DNA from 2 places in the Proteus appendicitidis genome. Region 2 is predicted to be linked to the other one. Evidence: predicted binding sites of a transcription regulator. Region 2 holds the regulator's gene; the other holds the start of a gene.
The links. The regulator PhoB, encoded in region 2, activates phosphate uptake and scavenging genes when phosphate is short. The targets are predictions, from matches to a motif close to CTGTCATAAAACTGNCNNAT.
Positions count from the first base shown of each region.

Region 1: a site for PhoB is predicted at 1,509-1,528, ahead of ugpB (sn-glycerol-3-phosphate ABC transporter substrate-binding protein UgpB). Genes of this name have one in related genera too.

Region 1 covers NZ_CP127389.1:537,610-541,703, forward strand. Annotated here, with positions in the region: gene ugpA (sn-glycerol-3-phosphate ABC transporter permease UgpA) at 1-25, opposite strand, end outside; gene ugpB (sn-glycerol-3-phosphate ABC transporter substrate-binding protein UgpB) at 88-1,395, opposite strand; gene QQS39_RS02610 (glycerophosphodiester phosphodiesterase family protein) at 1,570-2,304, shown strand; gene QQS39_RS02615 (carbamate kinase family protein) at 2,627-3,574, shown strand; gene QQS39_RS02620 (cyanate transporter) at 3,675-4,094, opposite strand, start outside.
Region 2 covers NZ_CP127389.1:743,955-748,048, reverse strand. Annotated here, with positions in the region: gene phoR (phosphate regulon sensor histidine kinase PhoR) at 1-995, opposite strand, end outside; gene phoB (phosphate regulon transcriptional regulator PhoB) at 1,019-1,708, opposite strand; gene sbcD (exonuclease subunit SbcD) at 1,930-3,159, shown strand; gene QQS39_RS03455 (AAA family ATPase) at 3,159-4,094, shown strand, end outside.

The DNA of each region.
Region 1 (4,094 bases), 210 kb from region 2:
TAAAATAAATGGATTGAGAAGCCATACAATATCCAGTAAATCGATAAAAACAGAAGGCGAGCTACTTTGCTCGCCTAATCTAAGTGACTATTGTTGAGTACGTTCAAAACGGCGTAACTGCTCATTTCCACGCGCAACCGCATTATCTAACGCAACTTGAGCACTCTGTTTTCCTGACCACACTTTTTCTAACTCTTCATCAACGATTTCGCGAGTTTGCAGGAAATTACCAAAACGTAATCCTTTTGAATTAGCTGTTGGTTCAGAGGTTGTCATTTGCAATATTGCCGTATCTGCGCCGGGGTTTTGCTGATAAAAGCCTTGCTGCTGTGTTAACGCATAAGCCGCTTTAGTGACTGGCAAATAACCCGTTGCTTGGTGCCAATCGGCTTGAACTTCAGGGCTTGAAAGATAGGTGAAGAATTTAGCAACACCGTTATATTCTGCATCAGGACGTCCAGACATTACCCATAACGATGCACCACCAATAATGGTATTTGCTGGTTTTTGTACCAGAGTATCGTCGTAAGGCAATTGGCTAACACCAATATCAAGATCTTTCATGTTCTCTTTAATGCCGGCAAAACCCGCAGATGACTCCATCACCATGGCGCATTCTTGAGTGTAAAACAGTGGCATTGCATCAGATTGGCGTCCGCCATATTTGAAAATACCGGATTTCGACCAATCTGCCATTTGTTGGATATGAGCGACGAAAGGCGCTTTGTTAAATAGGAAGGTCGTATCAAAACCATCGAAACCGTTATTTTTTGTCGCAATAGGCAAATTATTACGCGCACCAAAGTTTTCGATTTGTGTCCATGATTGCCATGTGGTGGTAAACCCACATTTAACACCAGAATTGAGCAGTTTTTGAGATACAACTTCCATCTCTTTCCATGTCTTTGGTGGTTGGTCTATCCCTGCTTTTTTAAATAGTGTTTTATTGTAGTAAAGCACTGGTGTTGAACTATTAAATGGTAATGACATCATTTTGCCGTCGCTGGTGGTGTAATAGCCCGTGACGGTTGATAAATAACTATTAGGATCAAAAGGTTCGTGGGTTTTTTCCATTAATTGATAAACCGGAAAAACGGCTTTTTTAGCGCCCATCATACTGGCTGTACCCACTTCAAAGACTTGCACAATAGCAGGTTGGTTTTTAGCGCGAAATGAAGCCACTGCACTGGTCATTGTTTCAGCGTAAGTGCCTTTATAAACAGGCTTTATTTCATATTCAGATTGACTGGCGTTAAAATCAGAGGCGATTTGATTTACTTTCTGACCGAGCGCACCTCCCATTGCATGCCACCATTCAATTTGTGTTTTTGCGTGTGTAGGAGAGGTAAATAACGCCATAGCAACAGCAAGACCTGTTATTGATTTTATCGACATGCAGAATTTCCTTTTTAATCGAAAGTTAAAGGTGCAATCTAATCTGCGAATTACCCTAAATGTTGTTTATGACAAATGGGTGACAATTAAATGAAGATATATTGATGGTATGACTGTCAAATTGCTGTCATAAATGGTTGTCATGATGTCGGCACAAATGAAAAGGAGAGAGAAATGAAGATAGCTGCTCACCGAGGTTTTTCTGGAAAAGCCCCTGAAAATACACTGGCTGCGTTTAAAATGGCGATTGATTTTGGGTGCGAATGGATTGAAACGGATGTGCAATTAACCGCGGATCATGTTCCTGTGCTTATTCATGATAAAACAGTTAATCGTTGCACGAATGGGCAAGGTGCTGTGCGTTTTCATACCTTAGATGATTTACATCGCCTTGATGCGGGAAGTTGGTTTAGTTCGCTCTATCAAGGTGAGAAAATTCCTTCTTTAAGGCAAGGATTGCAGCTCATCAAACGTTCAGGAACAAAACTCAACATTGAACTGAAGACATGGCCTGATGATGATGTTGAGCGTTTATGTTTAGCGGTTTCTGACATGATAAAAAGTGCAGATATTCCGAATGAGCAAATTCTATTTTCTTCTTTTGATACGCATGCACTTATCGTTATGAAACGATACCTTCCTTTGATTCGCAGAGGGCAATTATGGGATGAGATCCCTGATAATGCGTTAGAAACACTAAAAGCGATTGATGGTTTTAGTGTGCATTGTAATTACCAATATCTTACGCAAGAACAAGCACAATTGTTAAAACAAGCCGGCTATGAAATTTATTGCTATACCCCGAATGATCCTGAAGAAGTGAAAGATTTTGAGCAATGGGGCGTTGATATGCTGATCACAGATATGCCTGATGTTTATCTGCCCAATGTTGATCAACTAGCAAAATGAAAAAGCACTAACAATCCTGCTTATTGGTATTGAATAAGGCGTTATTGAGATGTTTGATGACGCCTTTTATCCTTTTCTTTCCGTATCTTAATTGCAGAAATTAAATAAGAGAAACGTTGAGTAATAGATGCTTTCTTTACATTCTCTGCTATTATCCTGCGCAATTAATGAATAGATATTATTCAACACGATAATATTCATCTCATTAAAAATAAAAATGGGAAAATGGTTAGCGAATATGGCGACCTTATCAACCCAACCTCTAAGAGTAGAGGTGCATTATTTCTACTTTAATTGCCAATAATATTATTGAGAGTGAAATATGAAAGAACTCGTTGTTGTTGCCATTGGAGGCAACAGTATTATTAAAGACAATGCTAGCCAGTCTATCGCTCATCAAGAACAAGCAGTACAAGAGGTTGCAGCCCATATTAGTGATATGGTGGCTGAAGGGTATAATATTGTTTTAACTCATGGTAACGGGCCACAAGTAGGGCTTGATTTGCGTCGCGCTGAAGTGGCGCATGTGCAAGAAGGTTTGCCGTTAACACCTTTAGCCAACTGTGTGGCAGATACACAAGGTGGCATTGGTTATTTAATACAACAAGCATTAACGAATAAGCTTCGTGTTCAACAACATAAACAAGCCATTACCCTTATCACACAAGTTGAAGTCGATAAAAACGATCCCAATTTTGTTTCTCCCACAAAACCTATAGGTGCATTTTTCTCTGCACAAGAGATGGTGCAATTAAAGCAAGAAAATCCTCAATGGCATTTTGTTGAAGATTCTGGTCGTGGTTATCGTCGTGTTGTTGCCTCGCCAATTCCTCAACATGTTATTGAATCTAAAGCAATTAAATCACTATCTGAATGTGGTTATGTCGTGATTGCAGTAGGTGGTGGTGGTATTCCAGTTATTAAAAATGAACAGGGTAATTACCAAAGTGTTGATGCGGTTATTGATAAAGATCTCTCATCAACATTGCTCGCAAAAGAATTACATGCCGATATTCTTATCATCACCACGGGTGTTGAAAAAGTCTGTATTCATTTCGGTCAACCAGAACAAAAAGCATTGGGTGAAACGTCGATTGAAGAAATGACACAATATATGCATGAAGGGCATTTTCCACCGGGCAGTATGCTTCCTAAAATTGAAGCCAGCCTCTCATTTTTAGCTGCGGGTGGAAAAAGAGTGATTATCACAACACCAGAAAAACTGGCTTCAGCGTTAAAAGGCGAAACAGGAACGCATATTATTGCTTAATTTTCGCAATCAAAAATACTCTGTTATTTAATTGATAAGCGCCTTATTTATAAAAGAGTAAGGCGCTTATTTTATGCAGAGCTTCTTAATATATTGATGATTAAATAGTGTGATTAGCCGGATAGGCTTTTGCGTAATGTCGCGGATTTAATCGTGCAAATAATCCTATCGTGATAATCACTAAAACGGCATGAAATGCCCATGCATAAGTAAAGCTTCCGTCTGGTTGACGTAATAGCACAGCAACTAACGGTCCAAACGCAGCAATAATAAAGCCACCACCTTGCATTAAGGCTGATAGAGCGCCCGCTTGTGCAGGATCAGGAATATGATCGAGCGCGACAATCATCATCATGGAAAAACATCCACCTAAGCCACAACCTAAGAAAATACTCCAAAGATAAGGGGCGCTCATTGGAATAGTCATGATTGTGCCAAAACCTATAAATTGGCTGATTAATGTTATCGTAAGCCAAAAACGCCTATCGTGATTTTTAGCCGCTAAGAAAGGAATAATTAA
Region 2 (4,094 bases):
TGATTAATGGCGTTATACACTAAATTAGAAACTGCACTACGCAATTGCTCTTCATTACCACGAACTGCCCACTGTTCATCAATATCAAAAACAATCTGATGTTGACCTTGGCTAAGTGAGTTCGCTTCTTGTTGTAATAAAGCCAAAATAGCAGGAATATCAACAATCTTGTTTAAATCAATATGAGGAGCAGATTCAATACGAGAAAGTTGTAAGAGTTGCTGAACAAGCGTATCCATCCGTTTAGCTTGCTCTTGCATCGTGACTATCGCCTTATGCTCTGCGGGTTTTGTTACGCTATTTTCTTCCATCATTTCAAGATAACCTTGAATAACGGTTAACGGTGTTCTTAACTCGTGACTGACATTAGCAAAAAAGTCACGTCGTGAGTTTTCTAGTTTATTTTTTTCTGTCACGTCACGCGCCACCATCAAGCGCTGATCTTCGCTATATGGCATCACACGGAATTCAACAATAGAGCCATTATTTAGTGAAATGGTTAAAGGGCGACTAAAATCGCCTGCGGTAAAATAGTGCAAAAAATCAGGATAACGTAATAAGTTAAAAATATTTTGCCCGTTATCTTCAGGCCAGCGAAAGCCTAATAAATGTTGAGCTAGGCTATTACACCAAAAAATATTCCCTTCATTTGTCATCATCACAACAGCATCGGGTAAGCTTTCGGCGCCACTTCTAAAACGTTTAATTAAATCGCCTAATTCTCTGCGTCGTTTACGATTACGTTGTTGGGTCTGTCGAATGCCATAAAAAATAGGCTCCCATCCTCCTCTTCCTTCTGGAGGCAATACAGAGCGATCTAACCATAACCATTTAGATAATTTCAGCAAATTATAGGCATGCCACACAAGAGCGCTGAGAAGCGATACCACCAGCAGCCAAGGAAGATGCCCAATAAAAAGCGATAATATAAAGGCAGGTAAGCAAAATAGACATAGCCCCCAAACGAGGGCTTTCCACGATAGTCGTTCTAACACCTGACGATTACTCCCATATTGACTTAGAAACGGGCAGAGAAACGATATCCCGTTCCACGTACGGTCTGTATCATTCTGTCATGGCCATCTTCTTCAATAGCCTTACGTAAACGACGAATATGCACATCAACAGTACGGTCTTCGACATAAACATTGGTTCCCCAAACGTAGTTTAGCAGTTGTTCTCTGCTGTATACGCGTTCAGGATGAGTCATAAAAAAGTGCAGGAGTTTAAATTCGGTGGGTCCCATATCAATCGGCTTATCTTGACTTGTGACACGGTGAGAAACAGGATCAAGACCGAGTCCATTGAATTCAATAATATCTTCCGCTGACATCGGTGATAAACGCCGTAAAATCGCTTTCACTCGGGCAACAAGCTCTTTAGGTGAAAACGGTTTGATAACATAATCATCAGCTCCCGTTTCTAACCCTTGGACTTTATCTTCTTCTTCCCCTTTTGCCGTTAGCATAATAATGGGAATATCACGAGTATTACTTTCCCGCTTCATCTGTTTTATTACTTGTAAGCCTGATCCTCCGGGGATCATCCAATCTAATAAAACTAAATCAGGGTAAGGATCAATAAGAAAGCTCAATGCAGAATCATAGTCTTCTGCTTCAATGGGTTGAAAACCATTTTGTTCTAAAACAAAACAGATCATCTCTCGAATTGCGGTTTCATCTTCAACAACAAGAATACGCCTTGCCATACTCTATCCTGTGTAATGTATATAGAGGGTCAAAATGATTATGATGCAGTTTTATGACAGATTTATGACTAACCTTAACATTACTGAAATAGATCCCCGTTGTTAAGGTAAATAAATTACTTTTTGGTGAGATATCACTCAAAAAAAAGGCTTATTGTTGAGTTTTCACTAAAAAAGTAAGGTGCGCTATACTCTTCATCAGATAAAAAAGAGGGATAGCAATGCGGATTATTCACACATCAGACTGGCATTTAGGGCAATATTTTTTTACTAAGACTCGAGCTAAAGAACATCAACAGTTTCTTGATTGGTTATTAGCACAAATAAAACATTACCAAGTCGATGCACTGATTGTTGCAGGTGATATTTTTGATACTGGCTCCCCTCCAAGCTATGCCCGAGAGCTTTATAACCGTTTTGTCGTCGCTATTCGAGATACACAATGTCAGCTTGTTATTCTAGGTGGTAATCACGACTCTGTGGCGACACTAAATGAATCAAAATCACTCTTGGCGTGTTTAAATACGACGGTTATTGCCAATGTTCATACTGAAACACCACAAGCACCGCTAATTCTTCCTCAAAAAGATAGCACTCCGGGAGCATTGCTGTGTGCAATCCCTTATCTACGTCCTAGAGATATGATCAGCAGTAAAAGTGGGCAATCAGGTGCTGAAAAACAAACCGCCTTAAAAGAAGCGATTGCTGAATATTATCAAGCTCAATATCAAACAGCCCTTGAATTACGTCAGCAATTAAATGTCGATATTCCCATTATTGCAACAGGTCACCTCACCACAATTGGCGCGAGTGTGACAGATTCTGTCCGTGAAATTTATATCGGCACCTTAGAAGCCTTTTCAGCAACCCTATTTCCTGAATTTGACTATATCGCCCTTGGTCATATTCATCGTCCTCAAGTGATGAATAAGTCCGGTCATATTCGTTATAGTGGCTCCCCTATTCCTTTAAGTTTTGATGAGAGTGGGCAACAGAAAAGTGTCTGCCTTATCGATTTTGAGCAAGACAAATTAACTAACCTCACACTATTACCTATCCCTGAGTTTCAATTACTACGCACGATTAGTGGTTCATTAAAAGAGATAGCGATACAACTTGAGGATTTAAAAAAACAATACGGCGAAATAGATACCACTATTTGGTTGGATATCGAAGTTTCAACACAAGATTATCTCAGTGACATACAAACCCGTATTCAAGAGCTAACTAACGATCCGCTTTTTGATGTGATCTTATTAAGAAGAGCGAGAAAACAGCGCCAAGCATTCACTCAAAATGAAAACGAAACACTGGCCGAATTAACCGTTTATGATGTTTTTGAAAGACGCTTAGAACAACATGAGTTTGATTCAGAAGAAACTAAAACTCGTTTAACAACATTATTTAAACAAGCAGTTGAAATGGCAGAGAAAGAGGATAACGAAGCATAATGAAAATCTTAAGTCTGCGATTTAAAAATATTAACTCCTTAAAAGGCGAGTGGAAGATTAACTTTAACCAAGAGCCTTTTATCAGCAATGGATTATTTGCGATTACAGGTCCTACGGGGGCGGGGAAAACCACGCTGTTAGATGCGATTAGTTTAGCGCTTTATCACCGAACTCCACGATTAGATAAAGTCACACAATCACAAAATGAGTTAATGACACGCCACACCGCGGAGTGTTTGGCTGAAGTTGAATTTGAAGTTAAAGGTGTGGCTTATCGAGCATTTTGGGAACAACGTCGAGCTAATTATAAAGAAGATGGCAACCTTCAAGCACCGCAGGCAGAACTGGTTAAAATCAATACCACAGGAGGCGAAGACAAAATATTAGCAAGCAAGATAAGCCAAGTGAAAGAGATGATCATTAATATCACTGGTCTTGATTTTGATCGTTTCACTAAATCTATGTTGCTTTCCCAAGGGCAATTTGCGGCTTTTTTAAATGCAGATGATAAATCTCGCGCTGAATTACTCGAAGAACTCACTGGCACAGATATTTATCGTCATATTTCTCAGTCTATCTTTAAACATTGGCGAGAAGAAGAACAAGCATTAAAAACACTAAAACAGCAAGCCGAAACGATGGCGTTATTAGATGAAAATGCTCGCCAAGCTCTATTAACTGAACAAACGGATCTTTTTGCCAAAGAGAGTTTATTACAAAAAGAACAACAGGAATATCAAGCAGCAAAACAGTGGCAAGAAAAAGAAATAGAACTCAATAAAAATAAAGCATTAGCACAAAATGAGGTTAATTTAGCACAGGAAGCATTAGTTTCTGCTAAACCTGATATTCAACGTCTTGAAAATAGTGAACCAGCAGAAAAAATTCGCCCAATTTACGATGAAAAAAATCGTCTATTAAAAGAACAAACCTAT